Regions from separate parts of the Clostridium hominis genome, predicted to be linked through region 2. Evidence: riboswitches for the same ligand, from Rfam matches in the RefSeq annotation. Region 2 holds a riboswitch; each other region holds the start of a gene.

The links. Region 2 has a riboswitch for cyclic di-GMP ahead of H8S20_RS19120 (flagellar basal body protein). Riboswitches for the same ligand answer to the same signal wherever they lie in the genome.
Region 1: another riboswitch for cyclic di-GMP. It lies ahead of H8S20_RS03150 (NPCBM/NEW2 domain-containing protein); the one in region 2 lies ahead of H8S20_RS19120 (flagellar basal body protein).
Region 3: another riboswitch for cyclic di-GMP. It lies ahead of H8S20_RS03110 (NPCBM/NEW2 domain-containing protein); the one in region 2 lies ahead of H8S20_RS19120 (flagellar basal body protein).

The regions. Positions count from the first base shown of each region.
Region 1 is NZ_JACOOO010000004.1:308,493-313,497, reverse strand. It holds gene H8S20_RS03170 (aminoglycoside phosphotransferase family protein) at 1-71, shown strand, start outside; gene H8S20_RS03165 (amidase domain-containing protein) at 119-985, opposite strand; gene H8S20_RS03160 (Gfo/Idh/MocA family protein) at 1,439-2,425, shown strand; gene H8S20_RS03155 (hypothetical protein) at 2,586-2,945, shown strand; cyclic di-GMP riboswitch class I at 3,048-3,132, shown strand; gene H8S20_RS03150 (NPCBM/NEW2 domain-containing protein) at 3,353-5,005, shown strand, end outside.
Region 2 is NZ_JACOOO010000047.1:92,582-97,586, forward strand. It holds gene H8S20_RS19115 (flagellin N-terminal helical domain-containing protein) at 1-669, shown strand, start outside; cyclic di-GMP riboswitch class I at 860-943, shown strand; cyclic di-GMP riboswitch class I at 1,113-1,196, shown strand; gene H8S20_RS19120 (flagellar basal body protein) at 1,421-1,744, shown strand; gene flgC (flagellar basal body rod protein FlgC) at 1,750-2,154, shown strand; gene fliE (flagellar hook-basal body complex protein FliE) at 2,165-2,464, shown strand; gene fliF (flagellar basal-body MS-ring/collar protein FliF) at 2,487-4,010, shown strand; gene fliG (flagellar motor switch protein FliG) at 4,026-5,005, shown strand, end outside.
Region 3 is NZ_JACOOO010000004.1:288,158-293,162, forward strand. It holds gene H8S20_RS03110 (NPCBM/NEW2 domain-containing protein) at 1-4,219, opposite strand, end outside; cyclic di-GMP riboswitch class I at 4,397-4,481, opposite strand.

The sequences.
Region 1 (5,005 bases), on a different contig from region 2:
TTAAATGTAGCTATGCTAAAGAAATTTTTAATGAAGTAATAGAAGAATATAAGAACTTAATTAATAATTAAGTTAATACCCAAGATGGATTATTATAGTAATCTATCTTGGGTATTTATTATTCTTTATAGATATTTTTTTCCTTCCAACCTAAGTCAAAAGGAATGTTATTTGAGTTAATTGTAGTAGAGTTTATTAGCGGATAATTTTTAGAATCATATCCACAAACTACACCTTTATGATCTACAAAGTTAAATTTTTTATAGGAAAGTATATCTCCAATATTAAATTCATTTACTAAAGTAAAGTTTTTATTAAAGGATTTAGAAAATTCTAAATGACCTCCATTTAAATTATAAGTATAATTGTTGGAGGTATTATTTAAGAAGTCTAAATAATAATCTTTTTCAATTTCGAAACTATTATCTAATTTATTAAGAGAAAGTATGTGAATTAAGTTTACATTAAATGTGTTTTCTGTATTATCATCATAGTAAATATAATTAAATTCACAGTTCTCATCAGCTTTAAAAGTAATTGTATCACCATTATCTTTTAAGTTTTTTATTTTAACATTAGATGTTATAGAGGTGAAAATTACTCCTCTTTCAATTGCCCAATCCCTTAAATAAGCTATACGTTTAAGTTCATTATTAAATGAATAAGTGCTATTTGTGTGAGTTAGGTTATAAAACCTGGATAAATCTTTTATATAGCCGGTTAAAAAAGCGTCATTTCTGTCAGAAAATAAATCATTAATAAATTCAGTTGCTTTTAACTCAAGAGAAATAGTGTTTTTATTAAAGCTACCTACATCAAAACTATCATCTTCTAAATAATAATTATTAGAAGTTAAGTTACTAGTTTTAGATATATTAAGGGCAAAAAGAAAGAATATAGTAATTATAAAAATACTATAAGCTATAAAATATAAAAAATTTTTTAAGTTATTTGAGAAATACCTATCATTTTTTAAAATTTTCATTTTTATACCTTCTTCAAGTGAGATTCTAAATCTATGATTTAGTAATTTGAATTTACTCCTACGAATGAATATGATTAGTTCGGTTCATTACGAAAATATATGTTTGTATAATTTTAGAGTTAAAATCTAAATAAATTATTTATTATATTCCCCTTAACTATTGAGTATATACCTAATATAAATGTAAAATTAATAGTATAAATATTTTATTTAGGTAGACTTAAACTTAATAGTAAAATTGTTAATGTATTCTACAGGGAAGTAAATCAATATATTTAAGTATATTTCTCTTTATGATTCATTTATGAATAAATTAGGTAAAAAGATATTATTAATTATTATGTTAATGATTTTAGGAAGTAAACTGAAACTATGAAAGTCTAAGAGTGAAAGAATTTATTTAACTAATTAAAATATTATGTTTATAAAATAATAAAAGAGGTGGCTTGAGAAATGATTAGATTTGGAATTATAGGGACAAACAATATAACAACATGGTTTTTAGAGGGGGCAAACTTAGTTAAGGATTTTAAACTTACAGCAGTTTACTCTAGAACTGAAGAGAAAGCAAAGGAATTCGCTAATAAATATGGAGTAGAAAATACATTTACTAGCCTAGAAGAAATGGCTAAAAGTGACCTTATAGACGCAGTATATATAGCATCACCGAATAGGTTACATGCAGAGCAAGCAATACTATTTATGAATAATGGGAAACATGTATTAGGAGAAAAAGCTTTTGCTTCCAATGCAAAAGAAGTTAATGAAATGATAGAAGCGGCCAAGAAAAATAATGTAGTATTAATGGAAGCTATGAAAACTACACTTATGCCAAATTTTAAAGCTGCTATGGAAAATATAAATAAGCTTGGTAAAGTAAGAAGATACTTTGCAAGCTTTTGTCAATATTCTTCAAGATATGATAAGTATAAAGAGGGAATAGTATTAAATGCTTTTAATCCTGAATTATCAAATGGATCACTAATGGATATTGGTGTATATACTATAGCTCCGATGGTAGCTCTTTTTGGAAAACCAAATGAAGTAAAAGCTAGTAGCTATATGCTTGAATCAGGAGCTGATGGAGAGGGTACAATAATATTTAAGTATGATGATATGGAAGCTAACGTAATATACTCTAAAATATCTAACTCACACCTTCCTACAGAGATTCAGGGGGAAGAGGGAACTATGGTAATAGATAGAGTAAATACAATGGGGTCTGTAAAAATTATATATAGAGACGGGAGAGTTGAGGATTTATCTAGATATCAAGAACAACATAATATGTGCTATGAAATCGAAGAATTTATTAATATAATACAAAATGAAGAAAAAGAATCTAAGATTAATTCTTTAGAGTTTTCTAAAAATGTTATGGAGATAATGGATGAGGCAAGAAGACAAATAGGACTTGTATATCCGGCTGATAAAAATTAGAAGTTGAATTATGAGAAGAAATTGTTTTAAAGCAATTTCTTCTTTTTTTATATGGATATAAAAACAAATTTAAATTTATTTTTAAGTTTAACTTCACTAATATAGAACAACTAGAGTCATATAGGAATATCATATTAATTAAAAAGGAGGTGCCAAATATATGTCTTTAGAGGTAGTTGGTTCTTATAGAGATTTACATTCAATAAAAGAGGAATGTAAGACATATTTAACTTATCATGCGGTTTTAATAATGAATGATGGAAGTACGTGTGATGGGATCATTGAAGGGGTAGATGATGATGACATTATAGTGCTAGTTGGAGAAGATGTAGTAATTGATGATAATGAAGATACAAATACTCGTCAGCAACCTATGGGACACAATCGTTCGAATAGATATAGACGGTTTAGACGAAGAAAGTTTCCGATGCGTGGAATAAACAGACTCGAATTATTAAGATATCCATTTATTTATCCAGTATACCCATACCCATATCCATATCCATTCTTCCCTTATTAAAACAATTTTTTATAAGAAAAAGGGGATTAAGAGAAAAAAATTACAATATATTATATAAAACTGTTTAAAAAACTCAGAAATTAGTATAAAATATATTTGTAAAAAGAATAATGGCAAATCTAGGGAAATCTAGAGACGCAAAGCTAAAGGGGCTAAGGTTAAAAAACTATGCCAGCCAGTTGCCGAAGAATGAATATTCTTTGTTTATTATGAGTTATTTTATGGCTAATGAAATATTTATTTCTGAGTTGTAGATTTCTTGTGATGTCCAAAATAGATGGCAACTACCCTTTATAGGGTAGTTTTTTTTTGTTCTTAGGCTTGGTGATAACCCTTAGTTGTGCAAGTATAAAACTTAATAGCCATTTTATACTTACAAAATTATTAATTTTAAAGGGGGACATATCATGAAGAAAAAATTATCAGCAATATTAGCGGTATCGTTGATAGTAACTAATATTTCACCAGCAATAAATTCTTATGCTGATGAAATATTAAGAAGCAGTGTTAATAGGGAAAAGGAGGAATTTAACACTGATGGAAGTAATGCTTTACAATCAGAGGTGGTAGATCAAGTCACAGTCACTAAATTTAATTTAACAAATTATAGCGATTTTGAAGGGTATAATGAACAGTACAAAATTGCAAGAAATCAAATTAAGTCTATTTCAAATAATGGGGGGCAATATTCATCTAGTTCAATAGATAAAGCTATAGATGGAAACTTAGCTACTCATTGGGAGACTGGAAAACAAAACACTTCAACTTTTAAAAATGAAGTTGTGGTAGAGTTTGAGGAAGTACAATCTATTGATAGAATAGCTTATGCTACTAGGCAAGATGGAGCTAAGGGAAAAGGATTTCCAACTGAGTTTGAAATATATGCTTCTTTATCAGGAGCAGATGAAGACTTTAGGCTTATGGCTATTGGGAACCATTCTGTAACAGGAGATATGCTTCAGTTTAAGTTTAATACTATTACAGCTAAAAAAATTAAGTTTGTATTTAAGAAAGCAAATCAGGATTGGGCTAGTGCATCAGAATTTTGGTTTTACGAAGAAGATATAGTAATAGATAAAATGAACAAGATATTTACTAATGAGTTAAAGAATGAAGTTAGTTCTGAGTTTGATACATTAGAGAAGTTAGAAGCCTTTAATAGTGAAGCAAGCTCACATCCTCTATATAATGAAATAGTAGAAGATATAAATAATGCTAGGATACTTTTGGATGGAACTAAATTGGAGTTTACAGAGGCTAAAGTATCTAATTTCAAGAAATTTAACGATGAGAGATTAGTTAATTATAATGAATTATTTAAAGTACCATTAAATAAGATTACAAGTATAACAACTAATGGTGGACACTACGCTTCTAATGTTATATCAAGGGCTATGGATGGAGATGTAAATACTAATTGGCATTCAGGTAAACAAAATACATCCAGCCATACAAACGAAGTAATAATAACTTTAGATGAGTTAACTACAATAGATAGAATAATGTATACAAGTTTAGTTTCTAGAGGATTTGCACAAGAGTTTGAAATATATGGCTCTAGAACTTCAGAGGGAGATACTTTTGAAAAGATTTCAGAAGGATCAGCTAATATAACAACTAAAGACACTTTACAGATAAAATTTAAGGAAACAGAAGTAAGAAGAATAAAGTTTGTATATAAAAAAGGTTATGAAAATTGGGCTTTAGCTTATGAGTTTGGTTTATATATGCCAGATAAATTAAATGAGAAAATTGATATATTGTTTGTGGATGAAAACATGAATGAAGTTAATCCAGAGTTTGGAACAACTGAAGCTATTAATACTTTAATAGAAGAAGCAAATGGACATCCATTTAAAGATGAATATATTGAAAAATTAAGTATAGCTAAAGAATTAATAGAATTTGGACAAGTTCAAAGTGGAGATGCTAATATATCTAAATTTGAACCATTCTATACAGAGCACATAAATGAATATGATGATGTATATAGAGTTAAAAACTTAAGTATAAGTAATAATGGTGGACAATATTCTAGCTCTTCAATAAAGTATGCAATA
Region 2 (5,005 bases):
AGTAGAAATGTTCAAGATGGTATCTCTATGGTTCAAACTCAAGAAGGGGCTCTAGAAGAGGCTGGGAACATAGCTCACAGAATGAGAGAACTTGCGGTTCAAGCTGGCAATGATACATTATCAGCAGAAGATAGAGTAAAGATAAGTACTGAAATTAATCACTTAGGTGAAGAAATGTTAAAAATTGCTCAAGAAACAAAATTTAATGATATCAATGTTTTAAATGGAACAACAGCAACAACAACTATTCAAGCTGGAGCTACTGATGAAACTAGAACTATAAATAATGTAGACTTAAAGGATATAGCTGAAACGCTGACAGGTCTAGTTATAGCAACTGATACAGGTGCCATAACTGGTACTTCAACTATGGCTGTGGATACTAATGCAAATGCTCAAACTTTAATAGAAAATATAGATACGGCACTTGAAGATATTAATACTGGTAGAGCTAATATGGGAGCTATTCAAAATAGATTAGAATATACTCAAAGTAACTTAACTACTTCAAGTGAAAATTTAACAGCTGCTGAATCAAGAATTAGAGATGTAGATGTTGCTAAAGAAATGGTTAACTTATCTAAGTTAAATATTTTATCTCAAGCTTCTCAATCAATGATTTCTCAAGCAAATCAACAACCACAAAATGTATTACAATTATTAAGATAATTAGTTTTATAAGGGTAAAGCAATTGCTTTATCCTTTGTTTAATATAATTACAATATAAGTTTAAAAAGTAAAGTTTAATAACAAAAAAAGTGTAATTATAAAAATAATTCTAAATATAGGTAAAATTATGTAAAAAAATTGTGAAAAGTATAGAAATAAATAGAAAAAGGGTATATAATGATACTTGTAAATTAAATATGGCAAACTTAGGGAAATCTAAGGACGCAAAGCTATAGGGGCTAAAATTAGAAATCATGCCAGCCAGTTGCCGAAGAGTCAGTGAACTTTTTGTTTTGAGATTCATGTTAAAATATACAAGTATTATTATAATATTTAAGTATAAAGGGTAATTATATCCTACACTTAATATAGATACTTGTCTTTTAAATAGAATTTTATTAACTACTGTCTTCGGACAGTAGTATTTTTTTGCAGAATTTTAAAATTGAATAGGCAAAACTAGGGAAACCTAGTGACGCAAAGCTATAGGGGCTAAAATTAAAAATCATGCCAGCCAGTTGCCAAGGAGTCAGTGAACTTTTTGTTTTAAGACTTTGTTTATGTAATATTAGACGATAGTTATAATAATTATTATTATATTTAAGTTAATAATAATTGTTATTAAAGTATGTGTTTTAATAGTAGATACTTATACAATGTTTTTTAGAATACTACTCTCTTTGGAGTAGTATTTTTTTTGTTAAAAAATTCAGAGAATTAAAAAAATTGAAAATAAGAAGGGGAGTAAATATGGAAATATATAGACTTTTAAAGACAAGCCTAGATGCTACTGAGATTAGGGGGAAGACTATAGCAAATAATATAGCAAATATAAATACACCTGGATACAAGAGAAAATATGTAACTTTCGAAGAAACTCTAAACAATATAAATAAAAGTCCAAAGATAGAAGTTAAAGAGGATAAGTCAACATCAATAAGAACAGATGGAAATAATATTGATTTAGAAAATGAAAAAGTAAATCAAGCCGCAAATACACTTATGTATAACGGATTGGTTAGTGTAACAAATACAAAATTAGCAATAGCTAAAAGTGTGATAACAGGAAGGTAATTAATATGAGTATATTTAATGGTATGAGAATAAGTGCAAGCGGTTTATCGGCAGAGAGACTAAGATTAGATGTAATTTCATCCAATATTGCAAATTCAAGAACTACTAGAACAGAAGATGGAGGGGCTTATATAAGAAAAACAGCTATATTCTCTGAAAATTATGATAAAAAGTTAGGGTTATTAGGTGTAAAGACAACAAAGGTAGAAGAAGATAAATCTCCTTTAAAAAGAGAGTATGATCCTAGTCATCCAGATGCAGATGATGAAGGATATGTAGAATATCCTAATGTTGACTTACTAGTTGAAATGTCAGATTTAATATCGGCATCAAGAGCATATGAATCGAATGTTGATACATTAAATGCTCAAAAGAATATGATATCTAAAGCTTTAGAAATAGGAAGGTAGTGGGTAGGTTATGAATATACAATCAATAGGGTCAAGTTCATTATTAAATAATATAGGAATGCAAAGCTTAGAAAAGAACATAGATGAGAAAAAGAGTTTTTCAGATGTCATAAGTAATGCGATTAATAATGTAAATGAAAAGCAGATAAATGCAGATAACAGCATAGAAAGCCTTATAAAAGGTGATGATATTACAATGCATGAAGTAATGCTTTCAATGCAAGAGTCACAGCTTTCAATGCAATTACTTATAGAAGTAAGAAATAAAATGGTTGAAGCATATCAAGAAATAAATAAAATCCAACTTTAAAATCCATTAAGAGGTAAATAATATGCAGAAGAATTTTATAGAAAGTATAAAAGAATTCATAAATAAGTCAGTAGATGGATTCAAAAAGTTAGATAAGAATAAGAAATATGCTATAGGAATTGGTGTAGTAGCTATAGTGTTAGCTATCATATTTAGTTTCAATTATAGTGTTAAGAATAAATATGGAATTCTATTTTCAGGCTTAGATACATATGATGCAGCCAACATAAGCAAGGCTTTAGAAGACAAAGGTGTTGAGACTAAAATAGAAGGAAATACTATATATGTTCCAAAGGAGCAAGTGGACAGATTAAGATTAGAACTATCTTCTACCATTACTAATGGTTCAAAAGGGTTTGAGTTAATGGATGAGGGGTCAAGCCTTTCTATGACTGATGAAGAGTTTCAAATAAAGAAATTAAGAATGTTGCAAGGGGAGCTTGAAAAAACTATAAAGACATTTCCACAAGTAGAAGATGCTAGAGTACATATTACACAAGGAAAAGAGTCTGTGTTTACCAATGAAAATAAAGAAGGTAAAGCCGCTGTTTATATAGCTTTGAAAGCAGGAGGAGAGTTAGATGAATCGCAAATAAAGTCGATAATGTCTTTAGTTTCTGCTAGTAGCACAAATGTACCAAAGCAAAATATAGAAGTTATAGATCAAAATATGAATTTGCTATCTGAAGATATATATGATGAAAATGGAAATCCAATTAAAAATGTTGGATTAGCATCTTCTAGATCGGCAGAAAGAGAGCTAAGCGAAGAGTTACAAAAATCAGTAGTTTCAATGCTTGAACCTATTTTTGGTAAAGATAAAGTTAAGGCTACTGTAAATGCTAATTTGAATTTTGATACAGTAGAAAAAAGTGAAATCAAAATAGATCCAGATAAGGTAATTAAATCAGAACTAAGAACTGAAAATTCAATTCTAGATAGTAGTGCGACAGGATCGCCAGTAGATAATAATATGACTAATACAGGAGAAGGAGAGAATAGCAATAGTACATCTAAAGAAGAGCAAATAGAGTACGAAGTAGGCAGAACAGAAACAAAAACTATTACTACCACTGGAGAGGTAAAACGTATAACAGCTTCTGTAGCAATAGATGGGGATATTACAGAAGAGACTTTAGCTAATGTTGAGAAGATGGTTTCATCAGCTATAGGAATGGACACAAATAGAGGAGACCAACTATCGGTAGTAGCTATGAAATTTAATGGACAAGTAACGGATGTATTTGCTGATGATGAAGCTATGATGCCAGATATAACTAATATTGCATATATTGCAGGTGGATTAGCACTTTTAATATTAATAATTATTATAAGTGTACTAATTTATAGAGGTAGAAAAGGAAAAGAGGAAGATGAAATAGATGAAGTTTTTGAGTCTATAAATAATAAGGATATCATAAATGAAATATCACAATTAAGAGAACAACCTAAGAAAGAGATAACTCTAGAAGATGAAATTAAATTAATAGTTTCGAAAGATCCTGAAGAAGTAACTAAGTTAATTAAGACTTGGATAAATGATTAAAGGTAGGTGATAAAAGTGGAGAAAGATATTTTAATTAGAGGGAATGCCTATGATTTAGGGGATATAAAAAAGGATAAGATAAGTGGTGCGAGAAAAGCTGCTGTATTACTAATGACTATAGGTGTTGATTTGTCATCTAACATAATAAAAAATCTATCAGATAAGCAAATACAAAAAATAGGAGTTGAAATAGCAGGGTTACATACAGTTACTGCGGATGAACGAAGAAAAATATTAAACGAGTTTTTAGAGATAAGAAAAAGTAGAGATTTTTCAATAGAAGGTGGAATAGATTATGCGAAGAGTCTTATTCAAGGAAGCTTTGATGACTCTAAAGCAAGCAAACTTATGGAAGGTATAAACTATGAAGCTTACACTAAGGTTTTTACAGCTGCTAGGAAAGCTGATGCAAATCAAATACTTTCATGTATACATGGAGAAAGCGCTCAAACTATAGCTATAGTTTTAGCTCATATTCAACCAGAAAAGTCTGCACAAATAATATGTAATTTAAATGAGGACCTACAAAGAGAAGTTGCTTTAAAACTAGGATCAATAGAGAGAATATCTCCTGTAGTAATAAAAGCTGTAGATAAGATTCTTGAAGAAAAATTAGCATCAATAAGTGAAAAGAAAATAGGTCACTCAGATGGATTTGATAATTTAATAGATATTTTAAGTAAGGTAGATGGAAGAACGGAAAAAAATATTATGAATTTCCTAGAAGTTAAAAACACTATTTTAGCTGAAAAAGTTAAATCTAGTATGTTTGCTTTTGAAGATATATTAACTCTAGATAATAATTCAATCCAAAGAATATTGAAGGAAGTAGATTTAAAAGATGTAGCTATTGCACTTAAGGGAAGTGGCAATAGCATATCAGAAGTAATATTTAGAAATCAATCTAATAGAGCAGCTGAAGTTCTTAAGGAAGAAATTAGCTTATTAGGGCCAGTGAAGGTTTCACAGATAGAAGAATCTAAGAGAAATATAGT
Region 3 (5,005 bases), on a different contig from region 2:
ATCCTATTAAGCTTCCATCTCTGTATATTTCGTATCCTAAAAGACTCTTATTATTTTCTCTATCTATTTCCATAGTTAAAGTTACATTTTCTTCATTTACTTTTGGGTGTAATTTTAAATTGAAGTTTTCATTAAATGCTTCACCCTCTTTTAGATATTTGTTATCATTCATGTACCATAGCTTTTTAGTTGTTTTTTGATATTGTTTCATGTGTTCTGCTGTTTCCTCATTTACACGGAAGCCATGTCTAGCAAAATGTTCAGTTAAGTCCATTTGCATTACATTAGATGCAGCAATTACCCAAGCTTCATGCTTGTTATCCCAGCTTCCACCACCTAATGAAGTATTGGCTCTAAACTCTTGTTGTAATCTAGGCCAGAATGTTTCATCATATAACTGTAATTGCCATAATGGAGCTATGTGTTGTAAATTAGAGTAATCATTTTCTGGATACCAAATATTATTTGAGTAATCCTCCCTTGTTACCTTAGGGAATATATTAGCTTCGTATTGGTTTTGTTGAGAAAATCTACTTGCCTTTCCTTCTAATACTTCAAAATGTAAAGGTAACATATTATTTGTAACTTCTACTACACTCATTCTAGCAGTATCCATATTATGTCCTAATTCATGCATTAATCCCCAACCAGTGTTATAGCCTAAAACTGCTCCCTGCTCATTTTGGTTATAACCTGTTATACCATTACCTGCATTCATGAAGCCACCATTATCTAACCACTTTAACATTGATACATATCTGTAATTGTAGTCTGAGTTTACTTCACTTGAACCATCAAAGCCCCAGAATTTCATTGCTTCTGCTACTATTCCATCTACCTTATTTGCAGTGTATGAAGGAAGTAAATTATTCTTTTTGTACCAATCCAAAGCATATGTTGCTCTAGTGTTAACTAAGTTCTTCTTACTAAATACTTCATATACATCTGGTAGTGTAGGATCTTTTTCTAGCTTATCAACATATTCTTCTAGTTCCTTCATTATAGCTTCATCAGAATCTTGTCCTAATACGAAATCAGGATATTCAAAAGCACCTTCTATTTTTATCTTAGGACTTCTTATTTGTTGCTCCTTTGTATAAGGGTTAACAGTGTATAATACCCCTGCCTTAGCTACATTTGGTCTTAATTCATTAGAATTAAGTTCAGGTATTGTAATAACATTTTTACCAGGAGATAATCTTAAATCAACATTACCATTATGTTGAGAATCCATTTGCTTAAACACTAATCTAGGAGTTGGTGTTCCTGGTTCTACATCTACATAAACAGTTATTTCTTGTCCTGACTTAACTGCTAAACCTGTTGGTTGCCAATCTTGGAAATTCCACATTTGTCTTTTTTGAGATTCTTTTATAGAGTCTCCCCTAGATTCTAATTCATACACATACTGTTTAGCTTGTTCAGGATTTTGAACTATATCCTTAGCTCTTTTTATATACTCCATTAACTCTTCTTTTAATGGATGTGTATTAACTTCTCTCTCTAAAGTTTCTATTTCTTCTATTGTGTCATACTCATCAACTAATTCATTCATTAAATCACTTGTAAACATGTTATAAACTTTATTAGCTATAGAGTCTTCTTTTAAGAAAATTAATTCATTTAAGGTAGCCCAGCTTTGATCTCCTTTAACTACTCTTATTTTTAATCTTTGGAATTTAGTAGGCTCAAACTTTGCCTCAACTAAACCAGTAGTTTTATCTGCTTTTGCAGTAGATACTAGTTTGAAGTTATCTCCTTTTGTTGTAGCAGAAGCATAAATTTCAAATTCCTCTAAGAAACCTTTTCTGTCTGATTTTCTAGCACCATAAGCTATTCTATCTATAATTACCGGATTTATAAATTCTACAGTAACTTCATTTTTCCAATCTTCTTTATTAGCTGTATTAGTTTCCCAATATGTATCTAAATCACCATCTATGGCATTATCTATTCTCATAGTAGACCATTGTCCACCGTTGTTAGATATTTTCTTTATATTCTCTCTATTTATAACAAACTGATCCATGTACTCCTTATTGTTATAATGGTTAAACTTTTTAGTTTTACTTACAGTTGCTTCAACTTCTCCTTGTTCAACCAAAGCCTTAGCATTTTCTATATCTTCTTTAAAATCTTCGTAGAATGGATGTACTTTAACTTCATCTTCTAATTTATTTAAAGCTTCCATATTAGCATATTCTTCGCTTACAGTATTCATAGTTTCGTCTGTGAATAAGTTATCCATCTTATCTATAATTGTGTCTTGTTTATATAAACCAAACTCATAAGCTAGTGCAAAGTTTTCATAAGCTTTAGTGTATACAAACTTAACTCTTCTAGCTTCTGTTGGATTAAACTTTATAGAAACTGAATCATTAGTTCTACTTGCTCTACCACTTGTAACCTTTTCGAAAGTATCACCTTCTAAAGTTTTAGATACATATATATCAAACTCTTCTGCAAATCCTCTAGCTCTAGGTGAAGTGTAAATTACCTTATCTATAGTTTCTAGTTTATCTAATGTCATAGTAACTTCATTAGTATGGCTTTCGTTATTTGTTCTATTTGAATGCCAAGAAGTTTCAACATTACCATCTATTGCTCTTGCTATTACATCATTAGCATAGTGACCCCCGTTAGTAGTTATGTTTACTATACGCTCATTATCTATTTTATAAGTCTTATCATACTCTGCTAACTCAGGTGAACCAAACTCTTTAAATTTAGATACTCTTGCATCCACATATGTAGCTTTATTATTTTCAAGTATTAATCTAGCATCATTTATACCTTCTTTATATAAATTATATAAAGGGTGTTGCTCTAATTCTTTATCAAACTTTTCTAGCTTCTCTATAGAATTAAACTCACTACTTATTTCATTTTTCTTATCATTTGTAAATAATGTAGCGTACCTTTCACTTAATTCATCTTGCTTATATAATCTCATTTCTGAAGCAAATGCCCTACCACTGTTACATTCGTTAAATACTAATTTAACTCTTTTAACTTTTGTAGGAGCGAACTTGAATTCAACCATGTCACTTGTTACACTAGCTTCTCCATCGGCTATTTTTTGGAATGTTTCTCCTTTAGAAGTTTCTGAAACATGTATTTCAAACTTAGTAGGAAATCCTTTGCTATTTACACTTCTAGCTTTATAAGCTAATCTATCTATAACTTGTGCTTCATCTAAAGTTAAAGTTATTTCATTTGTGAAATCTGTGCTATTATCTTTGGTAGTTTCCCAATGTGTATTAGGGTCACCATCAAACATATATTCATATTTAGTACCTGGATATATTCCACCATTAGCTTCTACTTTAGTTATTTTATTTGTTGATATCATAAATTTTTCATTATAAGCGTCTTGATATTCTGTATCATATGCAGTTAATTTCGATACTTTAGCTATACCACTTTCTAGTTCTTCCCCTTCTAATATAGCTATAGCATTATCTATATCTTCCTTGAAGTTTGCATAGAACGGATGATCTTTAGCTTCTTTTTCTAAAGCTTTAAGATCTTCTAAGTTAGCAAAATCAGGGCTAACTTCATTCATGTTATTGTCAGTGAAAAGTGTTTCCATCTTATCTAAAGTTTTATCTTCTTTGTAGAACCAAAACTCTGAAGCACTTGCCCAACCATTATGAACATCAGAGAATATAAACTTAACTTTCTTAGCTTCTACTGTATCAAATTTAAATTCAACCATATCTCCAGTTACTTTAGTGCTTGTAACTTCTCCAACTAATTTGTAATCTCCATCTTCTGTTTCAGATACTAGAATTTGTGCAGTTTTAGGATAACCTTTAGGTTTCGCCCCATCTTGTCTAGTAGCATAAGCTAATCTGTTTATTTTTTCAACATTTTCAAATTCAAATTCTACTTCGTTTTTAAAGTCTGCTTTATTCTCTATTCCAGTTTCCCAGTGTGTTTCTAACTTGCCATCTATAGCATTAGTTATAACACTTTGATTGTACTTCCCCCCATTATTAGTTATTGATTTTACATTTACCCTATAAGCTTCATTATACTTAGTGAAGTTTTCATAATCCTTCATTTTGAAATTCTCCACCACCATATTTGGGCTTACTTTCTTTACTATGCCTGTTGCTTTATTTCTTGCAATTTCATCTGCAAAAGCACTCATTGTTGGCATAGTATTAGTAACTACTATAGACATAGCTACTAATGCTGCGATTTTTCTTTTCATATTTACCCCTCCTGATTTTCCCCCTCAGAAGTACATTATAGATAAATTTTCTTTAAGAATAAAAAAAAGTTACTCAAAAAGAGTAACTTAATACAGACTTGATAATTTAATATTTTTCATATAAATATACGCAATAATACTAACTATAAATCTTAAAACAAAAAGTATAATGTACTCTTTGGCAACTGGCTGACATAGTTTTAAAACCTTAGTCCCTATAGCTTTGCGTCCCTACGTTTCCATAGGTTTGCCTATTAATTTTTTCAATAAAATTCTATCATATTATATATTTTTTTGTCAATTATTATCCACTTTTTCAATTTTTACATTTATATCAAGAAATTATTTAATTGCTATCGCTCCTGATGTTAACTTCAATACTATAAATTTATTAAATCTTGCTACTAAAGAAAAGAGCTGAATTATTATTGAATAAATACAAAGAGCTCCCCCTAAAAATGGTAGATACTATGATGAATTATTAAAAGCAAAATTTAATTTTTATAAAGAATTTATTTCTATAAAATAGAAAAACCGTGCAGAAAAATCTGTACGGTTTTATTTGGTGGAGGCGATACGTAACTATTAATACCCTCGACTTCTAAAATCTAAATAATATTGATTTCATTACACAATTTCTCAAATATTATTTACTAATATTCCTCTAATCTAGTTCTTCTTAATTATATGCTTATATTAAATTTAATTTAGGTAAGTCTTCTTTTTAATCAATTCATAAACTTTATTCATTCCACTACCTAATACTTCTACAAATTATTTAATATT